DNA from 4 places in the Nonomuraea sp. NPDC050310 genome. Region 2 is predicted to be linked to each of the others. Evidence: predicted binding sites of a transcription regulator. Region 2 holds the regulator's gene; each other region holds the start of a gene.
What was found. Region 2 encodes LexA, which represses DNA repair genes until DNA is damaged. Its sites were predicted from a motif close to TCGAACANNTGTTCGA; they were not measured.

Region 1: recA (recombinase RecA) is a predicted target of LexA. The motif match lies at 2,284-2,299, and genes of this name have one in related genera.
Region 3: AB0I67_RS15230 (Rv2578c family radical SAM protein) is a predicted target of LexA. The motif match lies at 2,399-2,414, and genes of this name have one in related genera.
Region 4: ruvC (crossover junction endodeoxyribonuclease RuvC) is a predicted target of LexA. The motif match lies at 3,267-3,282, and genes of this name have one in related genera.

The regions. Positions count from the first base shown of each region.
Region 1 covers NZ_JBFAKP010000010.1:203,118-208,254, forward strand. Annotated here, with positions in the region: gene recX (recombination regulator RecX) at 1-336, opposite strand, end outside; gene recA (recombinase RecA) at 1,062-2,180, opposite strand; gene AB0I67_RS24055 (sigma-70 family RNA polymerase sigma factor) at 2,368-2,883, shown strand; gene AB0I67_RS24060 (hypothetical protein) at 2,880-3,332, shown strand; gene AB0I67_RS24065 (hypothetical protein) at 3,396-3,671, shown strand; gene AB0I67_RS24070 (DUF3046 domain-containing protein) at 3,668-3,862, opposite strand; gene AB0I67_RS24075 (hypothetical protein) at 3,906-4,109, shown strand; gene AB0I67_RS24080 (VOC family protein) at 4,110-4,601, opposite strand; gene AB0I67_RS24085 (aldo/keto reductase) at 4,701-5,137, shown strand, end outside.
Region 2 covers NZ_JBFAKP010000003.1:668,183-673,319, forward strand. Annotated here, with positions in the region: gene AB0I67_RS12700 (vitamin B12-dependent ribonucleotide reductase) at 1-219, opposite strand, end outside; gene nrdR (transcriptional regulator NrdR) at 216-674, opposite strand; gene lexA (transcriptional repressor LexA) at 2,815-3,522, shown strand; gene AB0I67_RS12715 (aminotransferase class I/II-fold pyridoxal phosphate-dependent enzyme) at 4,077-5,099, shown strand.
Region 3 covers NZ_JBFAKP010000005.1:22,911-28,047, reverse strand. Annotated here, with positions in the region: gene AB0I67_RS15250 (penicillin-binding transpeptidase domain-containing protein) at 1-395, shown strand, start outside; gene AB0I67_RS15245 (TetR/AcrR family transcriptional regulator) at 415-987, opposite strand; gene AB0I67_RS15240 (alpha/beta fold hydrolase) at 997-1,833, opposite strand; gene AB0I67_RS15235 (DUF3040 domain-containing protein) at 2,009-2,275, opposite strand; gene AB0I67_RS15230 (Rv2578c family radical SAM protein) at 2,424-3,464, shown strand; gene AB0I67_RS15225 (aminotransferase class V-fold PLP-dependent enzyme) at 3,461-4,633, opposite strand; gene AB0I67_RS15220 (S41 family peptidase) at 4,973-5,137, shown strand, end outside.
Region 4 covers NZ_JBFAKP010000029.1:52,830-57,966, reverse strand. Annotated here, with positions in the region: gene AB0I67_RS39015 (GNAT family N-acetyltransferase) at 1-151, shown strand, start outside; gene AB0I67_RS39010 (diaminopimelate decarboxylase) at 148-1,443, opposite strand; gene AB0I67_RS39005 (helix-turn-helix domain-containing protein) at 1,534-3,144, opposite strand; gene ruvC (crossover junction endodeoxyribonuclease RuvC) at 3,304-3,831, shown strand; gene ruvA (Holliday junction branch migration protein RuvA) at 3,828-4,448, shown strand; gene ruvB (Holliday junction branch migration DNA helicase RuvB) at 4,445-5,137, shown strand, end outside.

The DNA.
Region 1 (5,137 bases), on a different contig from region 2:
CTCGGTCGGTTCAGAGTCTGAGGAGGGCTTGCTGAACAGGCCGCCGAAGGGAGCCTGTTCGAAGGGGGCCGGTTCGAAGGCCTGGTCATCGGTGTCAGGGTCGGCCCGGCGGGGACGCTTGCCGTACCCGGTGCTCTTGGAGCGGCGCGCGCGCTTACGACTCCGGGTCTCGGAACCGTCGTCCCCGGACGCCAGACCGGAGAGCGGGCCGCTGCCGTCGTCTCCCGAGCCCAGGCTGAAGAACGGGTGCCCGTCCTGGCCGGAGTCGAGCCCCTCCTGGGCAGCCGGAGCCCACCAGGAGCCCTCGTCCGCAGCCGGAGGCGACGACGAGGTCACCGGTGGGGACGTGGCCTCGAGTGGGGACGCGGCCTCAGATGGGAAGGTGGGCCAGGCAAAGGTTTCCGACGAGTCCAGGGCCTGAGGCCGGGCCTCGCCACGGGTCTGAGCCGAGCTCGACGTCTGAGCTGTACCCGAGGGGCGAGCTGTACCCGAGGGGCGAGCTGTACCCGAGGGGCGAGCTGTACCCGAGGGCTGAGCCGTACCCGAAGGCTGAGCCGGGTAGGAGGTGCCGGTCGGGTCCGGGGTCTGAGATCGGGAGGACGGGTTGCGGCGGCGGCGCTTGATGGGGTGTTCGGCGGGGTCGGGCCAGGCACCCCAGTCCCGCGGGTGAGCCGGGGAAGGGGCAGCGCTTGGCGAGGCAGAGCCGCCCGGCGAGGTGAGCCCGCCGGGAGGAAGAGAGTCGCCCAGCACAAGAGGGTCGCCGGGTGAAGGGTGATCGCCCGGCAAAAGAGAATCGCCGGGTGAAGGATGATCGCCCGACAAAAGACGGGCGCCAGGTGAAGGGTGATCGCCCGGCAAAAGAGAATCGCCAGGTGGAGGATGATCGCCCGGCGGAAGAGGGTCGCCGGGTGTAAGGGAGTCGCTCGGTGTAGGAGGGTCGCCGAAGAGCCAGGGTGGGGCGTCGGCTGGATCGGAGTCGCTCCAGCCAGGCGGCGATGGCCGGGCGCGGCGGGCGCGCCCGGGGTCAGGCCGGCTCTTCGGCTCGTTCATACGCCGAGCGCTCAGACGTCACCGGGCTTCGGCGCGGCGGCGGCAGCAGCGGCGCGGGAGCCACGGCCGGACGGAGCCGGGGCGGCAGCCGCCGGAGCGGGAGCGGCAGGGGCGGCGTCGGCGGGAGCGTCGACCCGCGGGCCGACACCGAGCTTCTCCTTGATCCGCTTCTCGATCTCGTTGGCGATGTCCGGGTGGTTCTTCAGGAAGTTACGCGCGTTCTCCTTGCCCTGGCCGAGCTGGTCGCCCTCGTAGGTGTACCAGGCACCGGCCTTGCGGACGAAGCCGTGCTCGACGCCCATGTCGATGAGGCCGCCCTCACGGGAGATGCCCACGCCGTACAGGATGTCGAAGTCGGCCACGCGGAAGGGCGGGGCCATCTTGTTCTTGACGACCTTGACGCGGGTGCGGTTGCCGACCGCTTCGGTGCCGTCCTTGAGCGTCTCGATGCGGCGGATGTCGAGGCGCACCGAGGCGTAGAACTTCAGCGCCTTACCACCGGTCGTGGTCTCGGGCGAGCCGAACATGACGCCGATCTTCTCGCGGAGCTGGTTGATGAAGATGGCGGTGGTGGCGGTGCTGTTGAGCGCACCGGCGACCTTGCGCAGCGCCTGGGACATGAGGCGGGCCTGGAGGCCGACGTGGCTGTCGCCCATCTCGCCCTCGATCTCGGCCTTGGGCACCAGGGCCGCGACCGAGTCGATGACGATCAGGTCGACCGCGCCGGAGCGGATCAGCATGTCGGCGATCTCGAGGGCCTGCTCACCGGTGTCGGGCTGGGAGACCAGGAGGGCGTCGGTGTCGACACCGAGCTTCTTGGCGTATTCGGGGTCGAGCGCGTGCTCGGCGTCGATGAAGGCGGCGATGCCGCCCCCGCGCTGGGCGTTGGCCACGGCGTGGAGGGCGACCGTCGTCTTGCCGGAGGACTCGGGGCCGTAGACCTCCACGATCCTGCCGCGCGGGAACCCGCCGATGCCGAGGGCGACGTCGAGGGCGATCGAGCCGGTCGGGATGATCTCGATCGGCGCGCGGGCGTCGTCGCCGAGGCGCATGACGGAGCCCTTGCCGAATTGACGCTCGATCTGTGCGAGGGCAGTCTCAAGGGCCTTCTCGCGGTCGTTGATAGCCATGGGATCTCCCCTTGGAGGATCGTGGTCCGGTCAGTCGTGAGAAAGCTACGGCCTGCGACCGACAATTTTCCGCCGGACCTCGGTCCGGGTGGCTTCATAGTAGCCGAACGGCTGTTCGATCTCATCCGAACGTGAACCTGGCGTGTCCGCTCCGCGACTGTACCGGCGTGGACGACGAGGGAGTGGGATGGACAACGAATCGCTGGTGCTCAGGTGCCGTCTGGGCGACCGGGCCGCGCTGACGGAGCTGGTCAGGGCGTGGCACGAGCCGGTCCTGACCTACGTGCGCCGGATGCTCGGCCCCGGGCGCGCCGACGACGTGACCCAGGAGGTCTGGGTGGCGGTGGTGCGCGGGCTGCCCCGGCTCAAGGACCCGGCGCGCTTCGCGCCGTGGCTGTTCACCATCGCCCGGCGGGCGGTGGCGACCCGGCTGCGGGCGGAGTACGGCGAGGCCGCGCTCGACGCCGGGGCCGAGCCGCCTGCCGTACCGGACGGGACGGAAGCGGTTCTCGACCGGGCCGAGCTGTTCGACGGCCTGGCCGCGCTGCCGCCGCGCGAGCGGGAGATCCTCGTCCTCTTCTACCTGGAGGACCTGTCGCTGGAGGACTGCGCGGAGATCTGCGGCATTCCGCTGGGAACGGCCAAATCCCGGCTGCACCGGGCACGCGGCCTGCTTCGTGGACAACTGGAGGAGAAGCCATGAAAGACGACGAGATCATCGCGCTGGTGCGGGCCGAGTCGAGCCCGTGGCGGCGGCTGCGCGGGACGGTGGCGCTGCTCGGCGGGCTGGTGGGCGGGACGTTCCTGATCACGCTGTGGGCGACCGAGCCCGGGCCGCTGCCGGACCGCACCCGGCTGGTGTTCGCGCTGCTGGCCCTGATCTGCGCCGGTTGGACGGCGTTCGGGGCCTGGTCGGTGCTCGGGCCGCGGCCGCTGTTCGCGCTGGACGGGCTGGTCGCGGGCTGGCTGGCGCTGGCGGCCTCGCTGGCGACGACGGCGGTGACGGTCACCGTGGCCGCGGACCGCGGCACCGGGCTGGCCGTGGCGATCGCGGCCGGAGCGCTGTTCATCGGGGCCTCGGCGGCGATCACCGTCCGGGCGCACCTTCGCTTCCGGAAGATCGTGCGGGAGCTGGCCCGACACCGGGACTAGACATTCCCCCACAATGCTCCCGCCCTGTTGCCATGGCCGTGACCTGGGGAGATCCTGAAAGGTGTGGCGAGCACCTACACCGAGGAACGGCGCGGCCATCTCCAGGCGCTGGCCGAACTGCTCCCCGATCACGGCCTGGTCGGCCGCATGGTCGGCGGCCACGATCCGGTGCTGTGGGCCTGGCACCCGAGCACGGGCCGCCAGACGCTGATCTTCGCCACGCCCACGCAGCGCGGGTGGCTCTTCCTGTGGTCGCCGGGCGGGCAGGGCAGCGCGGAGGATCTGGGCGGCACCGCCACGGCGATCAAGACGGTGCTGGCCCAGGAGCCCGACGACTAGGTGAGCCGGCTGGAGACGTTCTCCACCTGGCAGACCGCGCGCCAGATCTCCTTGGCGCCGATGCCGTCGGCCAGCGCCTGCTCGACGGTCCGGCCGCCGAGCGGCGCCAGCACGTAGTCGCGTGCCCACGACTCGGCGTAGGCGTCGCCGAAGTGGGCCCGCATCCGTCTCCAAAACTCAGTCAGGCGCATCAGCCAAGTATCGAACCACCGCCGGAGTGGGTAGGACCGGGCCATGGCGAAATCCCCCAAGAAGTCGCAGCCATCGCCCCCGAAGTCGGCCAAGAACCGGACCGGCCGGGCCCGGCGCCGCCACCTCGACCTTCTGATGCGGCAGGCCGTACAGAAGGAGAAGGCGGAGCGCTCCGAGCGGCACGCGGGTCTCCGGCGGGAGCCGCGGGCGGGCGTCGATCGCTCCAGGCGCGCCTCGCGCCGCTGATCACAGCACGCGCGAGCCGTACATCTCACCGAGATGGTCGGCGAGCAGCTCCAGCCGGGCGCCGTCGGGGTCCCTGAAGTAGATGGAGGCGCCGCTCTCGATCTGGTGCGGCACGCCGGCCATCTCCAGCTTGCCGCGCAGCCGTTCCCAGGTGGCCGGGTCGACGGAGATCGCGATGTGGTGCAGGCCGCCGAGCACCTCCTGGTAGGGGCCGAGGTCGAGGCCGGGGAAGTCGAAGAAGGCCAGCAGGTTGCCGTTGCCGAGGTCGAAGAAGAAGTGGTTGCTGCCCTTGTAGTCGCGGTTCTCGAAGATCTCGGTCAGCGGGAATTCGAGCAGCTCCTGGTAGAAGCGGACGGTCCGCTCGACGTCGGAGGAGAGCAGGGCGAAGTGGTGGAGGCCGCGTGCGCTGCTCGGGGGACGGTGGGGAAGGAGGTACTGCTGCTTGATGTGCTCACGTTTGGCGGCGACGGCCGCGTAGTCGATCTCGCTCACCTGGGGTTCACCTCACTTCCTCATATCTCCCGCGGCATGGGACTCAATCCTCGCTGACAAAGTTTGAAATCTGTCAGTCCATAGTCCATACTCAAGGCTATGGAACTTCGCACCCTGGGTAAGAACCAGGTCTCCGCGCTCGGCCTCGGCTGCATGGGCATGTCCGATCTGTACGGCCCGGCCGACGAAACCGAGTCGATCGCCACCATCCACGCAGCCCTGGACGCCGGGGTCACCCTGCTCGACACGGGCGACTTCTACGGAATGGGGCACAACGAGCTGCTCATCGCCAAGGCCCTCGAAGGCCGCGAACGGCCGCAGATCAGCGTCAAGTTCGGCGCGCTACGCGACCCCGCGGGCGCCTGGCTGGGCTACGACGGCCGGCCCGCGGCGGTCAAGAACTTCCTCGCGCACAGCCTGCGCCGGCTCCGCGCCGACCACGTCGACGTCTACCGGATCGCCCGCGTCGACCCCGCGGTCCCGATCGAGGAGACCGTCGGCGCGATCGCCGAGCTGGTGTCGGCCGGATATGTCCG
Region 2 (5,137 bases):
GTACTTGGTCGTCACGATGTTGGCCGCGTTGACCGACCAGAAGTCGGGGAACTCCACACCACGCTGCTCGAAGTTGATCGAGCCGTCGCGCCAGTTCGTCATCACGACGTCCCGGCGCTCCCAGGTGATCTCGTCATACGGGTGCACGCCCGGCTTGGTGAAGATCCTCTTCATCTTCAGGCCCTTGCTGCGCTTGCGCGATGACACCGTCTCCGTCATTGCTTGTCCCCCTTCTCCGCCTTCAACTGTTCGATCTCCGCTTCAAAGTCCGCCAGGCTCTCGAAACCCCGGTAGACCGACGCGAACCGCAAATACGCCACCTCGTCCAGCTCCCGCAGCGGGCCGAGGATCGCCAGGCCCACCTCGTTGGACGGGATCTCGGCCACGCCCTTCGCCCGGATGGCCTCCTCGACCTGCTGCCCGAGCTGCGCCAGCGAGTCCTCGCCCACCGGCCTGCCCTGGCACGCCCGCCGCACGCCCGCGACCACCTTGTCCCGCGAGAACGGTTCGGTCACGCCACTTCTCTTGCTCACCATCAGCAGGACCGTCTCCTGCGTGGTGAACCGCCGCCCGCACTCCGGACAGGTTCTGCGTCGCCTGATGGCGGCCCCGTCGTCCGTGGAGCGACTGTCGATCACCCTGGTGTCCGGGTGGCGACAGAACGGACAGTGCACGCCACGCCTCCTTGACACACGCGTTTCCCGACCTTCAAGGGTCGCCAAAGCAGGGTCACGGAAACACAATTTGTGGTGAACTACATCGGTGTAAGTACTAGATGTTGTGGTCCAACCGTAGAACTGCCGGGCCGTGATCGCAACTTGCCGGGCGGCTTCCCAGCGAAGTGGCTGATCAGTCGGCGTGTCGCCGGTGGGGGGCGTGGTGCGGGTGTTCCGAGGAAGGGATTCTGCCGGGTTCCGGGGGGTGGGCGGGTCTGGTATAGGGCTTCCCGACCTGCGGAAACACTCCTGACTACCAGGGAATTCCCGCTCTCCGCCGCCCTCTCAGCCCTGGTCCCCAGCCGGTCGGACTCTCCTCTTCAGTCCGCCTGGCCCCGACTTCGCCGCGCCACACCTCAGCCCGCCTTGACCGACTCCCCTGCGCCACGCCTCAGCCGCTTTCCCTGGGCTTGCCGTGCTTCCCCGTCTCGCCCCTCCGCCGCCCCGTCGGGCCGGCCCCGGGTCTCGCTTTCCCCGCCGCCCCTATCCCGCCGACCCCCGTCGGGGCCCCGCGCCTTGATTCCCCTCCGGGCCCATGTGGGACGCTGCCAACCCGGCCGCGGCCCGACCCTGGATTCTGCGCCCGCCCTCCCGCCAAGCCCGAGGTCCTGCGGCCGGAGACCACGAATGGGCGCCGGTTGTAGGCGGCGCCCATTGAATGAAGTGACGGCGGCCGAGCGTCACCTTGAGGGAAGTGGCACCGGCCGAGCATCAGCGTGAGCGGAGTGACAGTGGCTGAGCGTCAGCTTGCCAGCGTGCCCAGCCAGTAACCCGCTACGGCCAGTAGGACGATCAACGCGGCCACCACGATGCGGCCCCGGCGGGTGAGACGGAACGACGTGCGAGCCCTACGTGCCCGGCGAGCGCCGACCCCAGTACCGCCCGCACCGCCAGCCCCAGCACGGCCAGTTCCAACACGGCCTGTCCCGGCACGGCCAGTCCCAACGCGGCCGGTCCCGGCACGGCCACCGCCACCGCCACCGCTGCCAGTGCCGGTGCCGCCGCCGGTGCCGTCGTCGGACAGGCCGCCCTGGACGATGCTGCCCACGCGCGGGTGGGGCACGCTGGGGGCCGCGTCACGGCCTGCGCCCCGTCGCCGTGTCTGGCCCTTGGTCCGGCCCTTGCGTCCCGTGCCGGACGGTGTCGTCCGGGTGCCGTTGCCTTTCACCGCCACCACTACGCCCCCTTTCGGCCGCTCCCCCGAGCTCCGCCGTCTCGTCCCCGTAGTACTACCCCCGGCCACGGGACGGATTCCCGTTCCACCCCGAGCCGGAAACACTCTTGGCCTGTCCCATTCCGGACGCCCCTCGTCCCCCACGGGTGCCACCTGCTCAGCCGGCCGCCGCCCCTCCGGCCGTCCCGCAGCCTGGGCCCGCCCAGTTACCTGCCGGAACGCCCGGAGGTCGGTGACGCTCGCCAGGCGTACGGCCTCGGCAGCCGCTTCCGAGGCCGGCCCATCACCCTCGACCGCTCCAGGAGGGTCACTTGGCCCACCGACACCGACACCGACACCGACACCGACACCGAGCGTTTCGCCCCCGCCCGCACTGCTCTTCGAGTGCGCCGCGCGGTCGCTGCTCCCCGGCCACCCCCAGAGCCCTCTCGCTGGACGGCGTGCAGGGCGGCCCTCCCGAGCGGGTACGCCACCCTCCGACCCCGTCCCCCCTCCCCCACCGACTCCCGCGGAGCGCGGAACCCCGGGACCGGAAAGCTCCGCCGTACCGGGGTCGGAGCGGGGCGCGGGGACGAGGCGGAGAGGTGGGGTGCCCGGGCGGCGGGGACGCGGCAGGGGCGTGTTCGAATGACGGGGCTCCCGGGTGGCGTCGGCGATCAAGGTGAGATTGTCGGTGGTCTCTGCGATTGTGGTCGTCCGCATGAATGGCCTCCCGCCCCGTCACGACCGAAAATGGCCGAACAAAGATCGGCGTATCGAACACGATGTCGATCGAACTCCCGTACGATGGTCTACCACAGGGACCCGACATTTTCGAGGAACACTCGAACAATTGTTTGAGGATGATCTTCAACGGCGATATCGTCGCTGTGTGCGACACACGAACCACGGACCGGAAGGTCTGCCGGTGAGGAGGAACAGGGCATGAGCGAGCACGATGACTCCAACGGTGTCAGCGACCTCGCGTTGCGCAGGCGTGACTCACTGGGTCTGACACCCAGGCAACGCAAGATCCTGGAGGTGATCCGCGACTCGGTGCAGCAGCGCGGGTACCCGCCCTCCATGCGCGAGATCGGCGAGGCGGTCCAGCTGACCAGCACGTCGAGCGTGTCGCACCAGCTGACGGCCTTGCAGCGAAAGGGCTACCTGCGGCGCGATCCGCACCGGCCGCGCGCGTTGGAGGTCCGGCTGCCGGGTGAGCCGGTGCTGTGGGTGGATCCGGACGGCGACGAGGTCGAGTCGCCGGTGAGCCGCCCGACGGCGGCGTACGTGCCGCTGGTCGGCCGGATCGCCGCCGGTGGGCCCATCCTGGCCGAGGAGAGCGTGGAGGACGTGTTCGCCCTGCCCAAGCAGCTCGTGGGCGAGGGCACGCTCTTCCTGCTCCAGGTCAGCGGTGACTCGATGATCGAGGCGGCGATCGCCGACGGCGACTGGGTGGTCGTACGGCAGCAGCCGGTGGCCGAGAGTGGCGACATCGTGGCCGCGATGATCGACGGTGAGGCGACCGTCAAGACGTTCAAGCGGAAGGACGGGCATGTCTGGCTCGTCCCGCACAACCCCAACTACGACCCGATCCCCGGCGATGAGGCCAGCGTCCTGGGCAAGGTCGTGGCGGTGCTTCGCCGCCTCTGAAACCCCCTCCGACCGGTCGGCCCCCGTCCGCACACGGGCGGCCGACCGGCCCCCACCTGGTTCCTCAGTCGTTTCGCCTTCTCCTCCTGAGCCTCACCCGGTGAGCGCCTCGCTACCTTCTGAGCCCCCTGAGTGCCCCGCTACTTGCCGGCTCCTAAGACCCGCCCCCTGGCCTGTTCCTTGCCGCCTCATGCCCCCGCTGCTTGAGCCGCCGCGCCTTGAGCCTGGCCGCCGCTTCTGCTGAGGCGTCCGGCGTCCCGGGCTCCCCGTCACTTCGGTGGGTCGGCTGGATTGGATGGTCGGCCACTTGCTCGGGCCGGCCGGGCCCCGGTTCAGGCGCGCCCACGCTCCCGTACAGGCGGACCTCTTCACCGCAAAGCAGCCCCCGAGCCCCGCCAAGGCGGTGCCAGGAAGCGGGGCTGGGGCGAAAAGAGGGGGTGATCTAGACTGAAAGGGTGAACGACACTTTCCGGGCGGAAGACCTCAAAGCGCTACGCGACGGGGTTAAGTGGTCCAAAGCGGGCCCAGGGGTGATTCCCGCCTGGGTGGCGGACATGGACTTCCCGGTGGCCCCGGTGATCCGGGAGGCCCTGGAACGGCGGATCGTCACCGACCTGGGGTATCCGACCTGGGACGAGCAGTACGCCCCGGCACCGCTCATCGAGGCGTTCGCCGAGCGGTCGGAGGGCAAGTACGGCTGGCGGCCCTCGGGACCGGACCGGGTCAGGGCGTTCAGCGACCTCAACCAGGCCCTCCAGGTCATCCTGCACACGACCACCGAGCCCGGCGATCCGGTGGCGGTGCACACACCGGCCTACAACGCGTTCGTGGCGTCGCTGACCGAGATGAACCGCCCCATCCTGCCGATCGCCGCACAGGCGGACACGGACGGGGACGGGTGGCGGTTCGAGGTGCCGGATCTGGCCCGGGCCAAGGTGCTGCTGCTGGTCAACCCGCACAACCCGACCGGACGGGCGTTCACGCGGGCCGAGCTGACCGAGCTGGCCGAGGCGGCGGAGCGGCACGACCTGGTGGTCATCTCCGACGAGATCCACGCCGACCTGGTGTACGAGCCGCACCGGCACATCCCGTTCGCCACACTGCTCCCCGAACGGACGATCACGCTGACCTCCGCGTCCAAGGCGTTCAACCTGGGCGGGGTCCGGTGCGCGGTGGCGCACTTCGGGCACGAGGCCACGCGGAAGGCCGTGTGGTCGGCGCCGAAGTTCCTGTACGGCGAGGCGAACCTGTTCGGGGTGGAGGCGACGGTCGCGGCCTGGCGGCACGGGGAGCCCTGGCTAGCCGAGATCCTCGGGCTGCTCGACCGGAACCGGCGGATGCTGGCCGAGCGGTTGCCGGCCGGGGTCGGGTATCGGGTGCCTGAGGCCACCTACCTGGCGTGGCTCGACTTCGGGCGGCCGGGGGCGGCCGAGCGGCTGGAGCGGGAGGCGGGGGTCCTGCTCAGCGGGGGTGAGCAGTTCGGGCCCGGCGGGGAGAACTTCGCGCGGCTCAACTTCGCCACCTCGTTGCCCGTGCTGGAGGAACTGGTCGGGCGGATCTCGTCCGTGGAGTTCTAGAGAACGGGCCGCGTCCGCTCAGGAGCCCAAGGCCTCCG
Region 3 (5,137 bases), on a different contig from region 2:
CCGCCGCCTCCTTCGGCCAGGCCCGGCTGATCGCCACCCCACTCACCATGGCCTCCGTCGGCGCCGCCATCGCCGACGGCACCTGGCGCCCGCCCACCCTGGTCGAGGGCCGCAAACAGAAGGCCGAGCCGCGCCCGCTGCCGGACCAGGTGCTCAAGCCGCTGCACCAGATGATGTCCGCGGTGGTCACCAAGGGCACCGCCAAGGCCGCCGGCCTGCCCGCCGGGACCTACGGCAAGACCGGCACCGCCGAGTACGGCAACCCGGTGGCCGGCCAGCACGCCTGGTTCATGGGCTTCAAGGACGAGGTCGCCTTCGCGGTGATCGTCGAGGGCGGCGGAGGCGGCGGCAAGGTCGCCGCGCCGATCGCCGCCCGCTTCCTCAACGGCCTGTGACCGCCCGCCCCGGCCGGCTCTACGCGCGTACCCCGCGCAGCCACAGCTCCAGCAGCCGGTCGGCGTACCCGGTGGTCAGCGGGCCGGTCCGCAGCAGCCACCGGTAGTAGAACGGCCCGTACAGCGCCTCGACCGCCACGTCCAGGTCGAGGCCGGCCGGCAGGCCCGCGGTGCGCAGCCGCGCCTTGACCGCCTCCAGCGCCGGGCGCAGCAGCCGCTCCAGCAACTGCTCGGCCAGCACCGGGTCGTCCTGCACCTCGGTGTTGAGCGCCCGGTAGGCCGAGGCGAAGGCGGGGTCGTTGAACTCCGCGACCGTCTCGTGCAGCACCAGCCGCAGGTCGGCGGCCAGGTCCCCGGTGTCGGGCAGCACCACCTGCTCTTGGGCGGCGGCGTTGTGCCGTTGGAAGGCGTCGAACATCACCGCCGCCTTCGACGGCCACCACCGGTAGATCGTCTGCTTGCCCACCCCCGCCCGCGCCGCGATCGCCTCCACGGTCAGCTTCGCGTACCCGACCTCCTGCACTAGCTCGAGCGCCGCCGTCAGGATCGCCGTGCGCGAACGTTCGCTGCGGCGGGCGGGGTTGGGACTCATGCCGCCCAACTATACGGAACGGTCCGTCTTGCCGAGCAGCCCGGCCACCAGCACCGGAGCCAGCGCCGCCGCCCGCACCTGGTGATCCTGCCCGGCCACCACCTCGTGCCGCGCCCCGGCGAGCGTCGCCGTGATCAACCGGGCCGCGTCGTGGAAGAAACGCGGGCTGGCGCCGCCGCTCAGCACCAGCGCCGGTACGGCCAGCGAGGCCATGCGCTCCACCGGGAACACCCCGCCGCACGTGCCGTGCCCGAGCGCCGCCGAGTCGTAGGGCAGCACCGGAGCCAGCGCCTCCACCTGCGGCCAGTACGGCTCGCGCCGCATCTGCTCGACCTGCGCCTCCGGCGTGCCGGCCACCGTCAGGAACAGCGCCGCCGCCTCCCCGCCGCGCCCCTCGCGCAGCAGCCGGGTCAGCTCGGCGTAGTAGGCACGCCCCTCCTCGCCGTTGCCCGGGCTGTAGGGGCACTCGTACACCGCCACCCCGGCCAGCTCCACCCCGCGCGCCGCCGCCTCCAGCACCAGCGCCCCGCCCGAGGAGATCCCGTAGGCGTAGGCCCGTCCGCCCGCCGCGGCCACCACCGCCGCCAGGTCCTCCGCCTCGCGCGCCAGCGCCTCCTCGCCCGCCTCCTGCGCCGGAGCCTCCAGCCGGTACGGCGTGGCGTTGCCCGACCCGCCCCGCCCGCGCCGGTCGTAGTTGTACACGGTGAAGTGCCCGGCCAGCTCCCCGGCCAGCGCCGCGTTGGCGCTGCGGTCGCTGATCGCCCCGCACACCAGCACGATCGCCGGCCCGCTCCCCGCCCGCTCCAGCGCCAGCACCGTCCCGTCGGCGGATGTGACGTGCTCCATCGTCTCTCCCATGCTCGGCTGCGCGCCAGCCTCGCCACCCCCCGACCCCCCGTCAACCCCGCGGGCAAAGGGGAAGCGCGCGTCGCACGAAAAGGGGGCGGCCGCCCGCAGGACGGCTCGTCACGTGGCCGGCGGCCGGCGGCGGCCCGCTCCGGGACGGAGGCCTCCGGCGGGTCTACAGGGCCAGGGCGAGGGCGGTGTCGTTGCGCAGGACCATGATGAGCAGCGTCGCCACCAGCGTGGCGATCAGCACCCAGCTCACCAGGATGATCACCGTGGAGCGGCGCGGGCGACGGGGCACGGCGGCGTCACGGGACCTGGCCTCACCCCGGCCGGCCCGCCGGTTGAACGACTCCAGGCGCGCGACCAGTCGCGGGTCCTCCTCGACGAGGTGCTGCTCGATCTGGGCCAGCATCCGCTCCTCATCCTGCGACCAGGCCATGATGGATGCACCTCCGGAACGCACGTTCTGTGCCGACGTTCTGCCCACCCTTGAAGATCGTTATCCGCTCCTTGGCCTGGGAATTACGATCGCTTTCCCCGCGCCCCCGAGTTGCGATCAAGACCGAACAGTTGTTCTAATCAAGCCTATGCGCTGGGACAACCTGCGACTCGACGGCTCCCCCGACGCGGCGGCCTCGCCGCTGTTCGGCGCGGTCGAGCGCACCTTCGACACCCCCGCCTTCCGCGGGATGACCTTCTACGAGGTCCGGGCGCGCTCGATCATCAACAAGGTCCCCGCCGTCAGCCGCGTCCCCTTCGACCACACGATCAACCCCTACCGCGGCTGCGCCCACCGCTGCGTCTACTGCTTCGCCCGCAACACCCACACCTACCTCGACCTCGACGCCGGCCTCGACTTCGACTCCAAGGTCATCGTGAAGGTCAACGCCCCCGAGCTCACCCGCCGCGAACTCGCCTCGCCCCGCTGGCGCGGCCGGCCGATCGCGATGGGCACCAACGTCGACTGCTACCAGCGCGCCGAAGGCCGCTACCGCCTCATGCCCGGCATCATCACCGCGCTGAGCGAGGCGGCCAACCCCTTCTCCATCCTCACCAAGGGCACGCTCATCCTGCGCGACCTCGACCTGCTCACCCGGGCGGCCGAGGTCACCGACGTCAGCACCGCCTTCTCCGTCGGCTTCGTCGACGCCGACGCCTGGCAGGCGGTCGAGCCGGGCACCCCGCACCCGCACCGCCGGCTGGAGGCCTGCCGTACGCTCAACGAGGCCGGGATCCCCTGCGGGGTGTTGATGGCGCCGATCCTGCCCTACCTCACCGACTCCCCCGGCCAGCTCGACCAGACCGTGCGGGCCATCGCCGAGTCCGGCGCCACCCACCTGACGCCGATCGTGCTGCACCTGCGGCCGGGGGCGCGCGAGTGGTTCCTGACCTGGCTGGGCCGCACGCACCCGCGGCTGGTCCCCCGCTACCTGGAGCTGTACGGCAGAGGAGCCTACGCGCCGCGAGGCTACCAGGAGCGGATCGCCGGGCAGGTCCGCGAGCTGGCCGAGCGCTACGGCATCGGCAAGGGCGGCAACCGCCCCCGCCTCCGCCCCAGACTCCGCCACCCCGCCCCGGCCCCTGCCCCGGCCCGGCACCCCGAGCCGGAACAGCTCGCCCTGCTCTAACGGGCGGACGAGGCGAGCTCGCCGAGGGCGGCGGCCAGGCGGTCGAGCTCCTCCTCGGTGTTGTAGTAGTGCACCGAGGCCCGCACCGCCGAAGGCACCGCGAAGGGGTCGAGCCGCTGGTGGGCGATGTCGGTGGCGCTGACGTTGATCCCCTGCTCCCGCAGCGCCAGCCGGACCGCCCCGCTGTCTCGCCCGGCGACGGTGAAGGAGACGATCGCCCCCCGCACCGCCCCACGGTCCAGCACCTGCACCCCGGGGATCCCCGCCAGCCGCTCCCGCAGCCCGGCGGCCAGCTCCCGCACCCGCGCCCAGACCGCCTCCATCCCCAGACCCCGCGCGTACTCGGCCGCCACCCCCAACGCGATCTGCCCGGCGACATACCGCTCCCACGTCTCATACCGCCGCGCATCACCGCGCATCTCGTAGCCGCCCGGCGAGGTCCACTCGGCCGACAGCAGGTCGAGGAACGGCGGCCGGTGCCAGCCCAGCACCTCCCGCCGCACGTACAGGAACCCGGTCCCGCGCGGCCCGCGCATGAACTTGCGCCCGGTCGCCGACAGGAAGTCGCACCCCAGCTCGGCCACGTCCACCGGCACCTGCCCCACCGCCTGGCAGGCGTCCAGCAGGTAGGGGACCCCGTGCTCGCGGGTCAGCCGCCCCACCTCGGCCGCCGGGTTGACCAGCCCGTTGTGCGTGGGCATGTAGTTGATCGCCACCAGCCCCACCCCGCCCCGCCGCAGCGACGCCTCCAGCGCCGCCAGCGACAGCTCCCCGGACGGCTCGTCCGGCAGCACCTCCACCTCCAGTCCCCGCTGCAGGAAGGCGATCCCGTTGCTGGCGTACTCGCTGCTGGTCGTCACCACCCGCGCGCCCGGCCCGAACTCCAGCCCGTAGAAGGCCAGGTCCCAGGCCCGGGTCGCGTTCTCGACGTAGGCGATCTCCTCACGCCCGGCCCCGACGAGCGCGGCGACCGAGTCGTAGAAGCCCTCCACCGCCCCGGCCTGCCGGTCGGCGGCCTCGTAACCGCCGATCCCGGCCTCCAGCGCCAGGTGCGCGGTGAGCGCGTCGGTCACCGGCAGCGGCGGCAGCGCGGCGCCGGCGTTGTTCAGGTGCACGACGGTACGGCAGGCGGGAGTCTCGGCCCGAACCTTGTCTACATCAATCCTCATAGTGGGTATTTACCGCACTAGCCCCACAAGGGGCACTTCATCGCCAACGGGGGGAAACCATGGCAGACAGCAAGAAGAAACCCGCGGCCAAGTCCGGCAAGGCCAAGAAGGCCGCGATCAAGGAATCCAGGGCGGCCAAGAACGCCAAAAAGCAGACGGCACGCGAGCCCGAAGCCTGATATCACCTGACAGGTAGCACCTCGTCCGCCACCTGATCCGGCCGCCGGGGGGCCGGACCACGCCCGGCCACCCGAACCGGTACGGCTCGCACGCACCCGTGGGCCGCGCCGCGCGCGACACCGGCGACCGCGCGAGCCGTACCAGCCCGAAAGCGAGCCCATGTCCGCCTACCTGCGCTTCCCCGCCATCCTCGGCGACGTCGTCGTCTTCTCCGCCGAAGACGACCTGTGGATGGTCTCCGCCACCGGCGGACGCGCCTTCCGCCTGACCGCCGGCCTGGCCGAAGCCACCTACCCCCGCTTCTCCCCCAAAGGCGACCAACTC
Region 4 (5,137 bases), on a different contig from region 2:
GCGGCTGAGCGCCAACGGGCTGGCCGCGCTGTACGGCGGGCTGCCGGCCGGGTTGTTGCGCCGCACCGGGATGCTGCGCGGGGACGACCGGTACGACGAGGCCCTGGAGAGCGCGTTCGCGGCCTCGCCGTACATGCTGGACTACTTCTAGACCAGCGCCCCGGCGTGTGCCAGGCCGCTCATCGCGGCGATCTCGTCCAGGGTCTGCGCCTGCCGTACGGTGGCCAGGCGGACCTGGCCGCCGTCGGTGGTGAAGCCGTGCACGGCCGGGTACGGCAGGCTGTTGTAGGCCCACGGCGTGGAGAAGTAGTAGGCGCCGGTGTCGTGCAGCACGACGAAGTCGCCCTCCTCCAGTTCCGGCAGCTCCCTGGCGTGCGCGACGACGTCGCCGGCGAAGCAGCACGGCCCGGCGACGTCCTGCGCCAGCAGTGGCCCCTGCTTGGGCCGGCCCTTGGCGTCGAAGGCGTCCACGCGCAGCGGCCACGCGCCGGGCATCAGCACGGTCCGGGTGGCGACCTGGGCGCCGGCGTGGGTGATCGCGATGCGCCGCCCGCCGGCGTCCTTGGTGTACTCCACCAGGGCGCCGATGAAGCCGTTCTTGGCCAGCAGCGAGCGGCCGAACTCGGTGATCAGCTCGTAGCGCCCGTCGAACAGGCCGGGCACCGCCTCGCCGAGCACCCGCACGTAGTCGGCGAAGGTGGGCGTCTCCCGCTCGTCGGTGAAGTTCACCGGCAGCCCGCCGCCGATGTCGAGGCTGGTGATCTGCCGCCGGCCCAGCGTGGCGTTGATCTCCTCGGCCAGCAGGTAGGTCTCGGCGATGCCCGCGGCGATCAGCTCCAGCGGGCAGCCCTGCGAGCCGACGTGCGCGTGCAGCCGGGTCAGCCAGGGCCGGCGCACGAAGGCCTCGACGACCGCCTCGCGGGCGCCCGGGTCGCGCAGCGCGACGCCGAACTTGGAGGTGGCGGTGGCGGTGCTCATCGCGCCGATCGACCCGGTGCCGACCTGCGGGTTGACCCGCAGGCCCACGACCGAGGCGCAGTCGTCGCGGCGCAGGCCGTCGATGCGGCGCAGCTCGGCCAGGTTGTCGGCGTTGACCGCGATGCCCAGCTCCAGCGCCTGGGCCAGTTCCTGCCGGGTCTTGGCGGGGGAGTCGAACACGATCTTGGCGGGGTCGAAGCCGGCGTCGAGCGCGATGCGCAGCTCGCCCGGGCTGGCCACCTCGCAGCCCATGCCCTCGGTGGCCAGCAGGCGCAGCACCGGCACCAGCGAGGCGGCCTTGGCGGCGAAGGTGTGCAGCACGCCGGGACCGAAGGCGGCGTGCAGCGCGGCGACCGACGAGCGCACCCCCTCGACGTCGACGAAACCGGCCACGGGCTGCTCCGCGCCCAGCGCGCCGGTGTCCACGGCGTGGCGGACGACCTCGGCGACCCTGCTGTTCAACACGTCAAGACTCCTGGATTTCGGGGGACCGTAAGGACGAGCCTGAGGCCTGCCATATCCGGAAATCTTTAGCCGCCGAGCTAAAGCGGGAGATCAGCTTTGGCCGGTCGGCCAAGAGGCGTCCACCAAGCGGACGGCTAGGGTCATGAGCAGGCGGATGTCCGGATCGTCCAGGTCCACCGCGAACCGTTCGCGGGCGCGGCGCAGGCGGTAGCGCAGGGTGTTGGGGTGCAGGACCAGCCGCCTGGCCGCCGCCGCGACGTCGCCGGCCTCCTCCAGGTAGACGGCGATCGACCGGACCAGCTCGCCGCCCGCGGCCAGGTCGGCGCGGATCAGCTCGTGCACCGGCCCGTTGCCCCGCTCCCAGGCGGGCCGGGCCGCGTCCAGGATGCGCAGCACGTCGATCGCCGGCGCCACTTCCGCGGCTCCCGCCCACCGCCGCACCGAGGCCGCTCCTGACGCGGGGCCGCCCTTCTCCGGCAGGCCGCCGCGTTCGCGCAGGACCCGGACGACCAGCGCGGCCTCCTCCCGCGAGGCGGCGGCCCGCAGGGGCGAGGGCACCACGCCGCCCGCGCCCACCCACACCGGCCCCGCCCCGGGCGTCGCCGCGGCCAGCCCGTCCAGCTCCCGCGCCAGGCCCGCCGCCCCGTACTCCTCCCCGTCGCCCACCGGCAGCAGCACGGTCACCCGCCCCGCCTCCCGCAGCACCCGCGCCGCCCCCCGGTAGGAGGCCGCCTGCAGCGCCAGAGTCCCCAGCACCCGCTCACCGGCCGCGCCCGGCGAGCCGTCGAGCTCGGCCACCACCACCGCGCACCGCAGCTCGGGAGCCAGCCCGAGCGACCACGCGTGCGTGCTCAGATCGCCCTCCCCGCTCAGCAGCCCGCGCAGCGCGTGCTCCTCCCGCCGCCGCGCGCCGCTCTCCCGCAGCCGGTGCTGCAGCAGGTACGGCACAGCGACCTCGGCCGCCCGGCTGAGCGCGCTCGCCGCGTTCGGACTGAGCGCCCGCCCGTCGGCCGCGGCCCAGATCGAGCCGAGCATCTCCCGCCCGCTGCGGATCGCGATGATCAGCCGCTCGGGCGTGTCCCCGTCGGCCGGCCGGTGGATGACCTCGTCCGACGACCACAACGCGCGCAGCAGCCCGCTGCGCCGCAGCTCCTCGACCCGCCAGTCGGGCACCCGCCCGCCCAGGATGGTGGAACGGCGCATCTCGTCGGCCTCGGGCCCGGTCGCCGAGTGCGCCAGGACCCGGAACCGGGTGTCCTCGATGGTGATCGAGCCGCCGGTGAACTCCGCCACCACCGACGCCAGCGCGGCCAGCCCGCCGCTCTCGGTCGCGTCCGCCATCCGGTCGCCCCGGCCGGCTCCCGCGTAGGCCAGCGCCGAGCGCAGCAGCGTCGCCACGTCGTCCCAGTCCGCCCACTCGGCCCTGGCGAGCAAGGCCAGGCCGTACTGGTCGGCGGTGTGCAGCGTCTCCTCGTCGAACCCGTCCGCCCGCACCACCACCGCCGCCGCGTCGCGCCGCGCCGCCTCCTGGACCGGCAGCCCGATCGCCAGCACGACCCGCCCGGTGCAGGAACGGGCCGGACCCTCGTCGCCGATGACCACGCCGTCGAACCGCACGTCCTCACCGGCCGGCGCGAGCACCAGGCGCAGGACGTCGGCCTCGTCGAAAGCCAGCAGCTCACGCAGGGTGATGCCGTTCATGCCGGTGAGCGTATAGGGCGCCGCCGCACGCCCCGGCAGCCCGTGCTCCCCTTCCCGGAAGCCCGGTCTGAACGGGCCGGTGTGCGTGCGCGGAGCGTCTCCGGCCGTTAGGCTGGCTCCCGCCGAACAAGTGTTCGGCGGATGGAGGGGTGTGCGCGGGTGCGGGTGCTGGGTGTGGATCCTGGGCTGACGCGATGCGGCGTCGGAGCGGTCGAGGGACGCGTGGGCGGCCCGCTGTCGCTGGTCGACGTGGGGGTGATCCGCACTCCGGCGGACGACCCGCTGCCCGACCGGCTCGTCGCCCTGGAACAGGGCCTCGAACGCTGGCTCGACCAGATCGCCCCCGACATGGTGGCGGTCGAGCGCGTCTTCAGCCAGCACAACACGCAGTCGGTCATCGCGACCGCCCAGGCCTCCGGCATCGCCGTGCTCTGCGCCGCGCGGCGCGGGCTGCCGGTCTCGCTCTACACCCCCTCCGAGGTCAAAGCCGCGATCAGCGGGCACGGCTCGGCCGACAAGGCACAGGTCGGCACCATGGTCACCCGCGTGCTGCGGCTCAAGGAGATGCCGAAACCGGCGGACGCCGCCGACGCGCTGGCGCTGGCGATCTGCCACGTGTGGCGCGGCGGCAACCAGCAGCGGCTGGCCGAGGCGGTCGCGCGGGCGACGAGGGGGCGAGTGGTGTGATCGCATCGGTGCGGGGCACGGTGACCGCGGCCGGTCCGGACGGAGCCGTGATCGAGGTCGGCGGGGTGGGCGTCCTGGTCCACTGCACGCCGGGCACGCTGGCCACGCTGCGGGTGGGGGAGCAGGCCAGGCTCGCCACCTCGCTGGTGGTGCGCGAGGAGTCGCTGACCCTGTTCGGCTTCGCCGACGAGGACGAGCGGGTCGTGTTCGAGATGCTCCAGACCGCCAGCGGCGTGGGTCCCAAGCTGGCCCTGGCCATGCTGGCCGTGCACACACCCAACGCCCTGCGCGTGGCGGTGTCGGCGGCCGACGTCAAGGCGCTGACGCAGGTCCCGGGCATCGGGCAGAAGGGCGCCCAGCGGATCATCGTCGAGCTGAAGAACCGGCTGGGCACGCCCGAGGAGGCGGTCAACGCCGCCATCGCCGGCGCGCCGCGCCGCGTGACCTGGCGCGAGCAGGTGCACTCCGGCCTCGTCGGGCTGGGCTACTCGGGCAAGGACGCCGACGAGGCCCTGGCCGTCGTCGAGCCGATGGCCGAGATCGAGCTGGCCGAGGGCCGCGAGCCGCAGGTCGGCGCGATGCTCAAGGCCGCGCTGAGGGCGTTGAGCGTGCGATGAGCTTCGAACGCGACCTCGTCTCCTCCGCCGCCGACGACAACGAACTGCAGATCGAGGCGGCGCTGCGGCCCAAGCGACTGGCGGAGTTCATCGGCCAGCAGCGGGTGCGCGAGCAGCTCTCCCTGGTGCTGGAGGGCGCGCTGCGCCGCGGCAAGGCGCCCGACCACGTCCTGATGAGCGGCTCGCCCGGTCTGGGCAAGACCACGCTGGCCATGATCATCGCCGCCGAGCTCGGCACGCCGCTGCGCATCACCAGCGGCCCCGCCCTGGAGCGCGCCGGCGACCTGGCCGCGATCCTGTCCACGCTCGGCGAGGGCGAGGTCCTGTTCATCGACGAGATCCACCGGATGGCCCGGCCCGCCGAGGAGATGCTCTACCTGGCGATGGAGGACTTCCGGGTGGACATCGTCGTCGGCAAGGGCCCCGGCGCGACCGCCATCCCGCTCGACATCGCGCCCTTCACCCTCGTCGGCGCGACCACGCGGGCCGGGCTGCTGCCCGCGCCGCTGCGTGACCGGTTCGGCTTCACCGCGCACATGGAGTTCTACGAGGTGCCGGAGCTGGAGCAGGTGCTCAGGCGCTCGTCGCGGCTGATGGGCGTCGAGCTGCCGGACGACGGCGGCCATGAGATCGCCCGCCGCTCGCGCGGCACGCCCCGGATCGCCAACCGGCTGCTGCGCCGGGTGCGT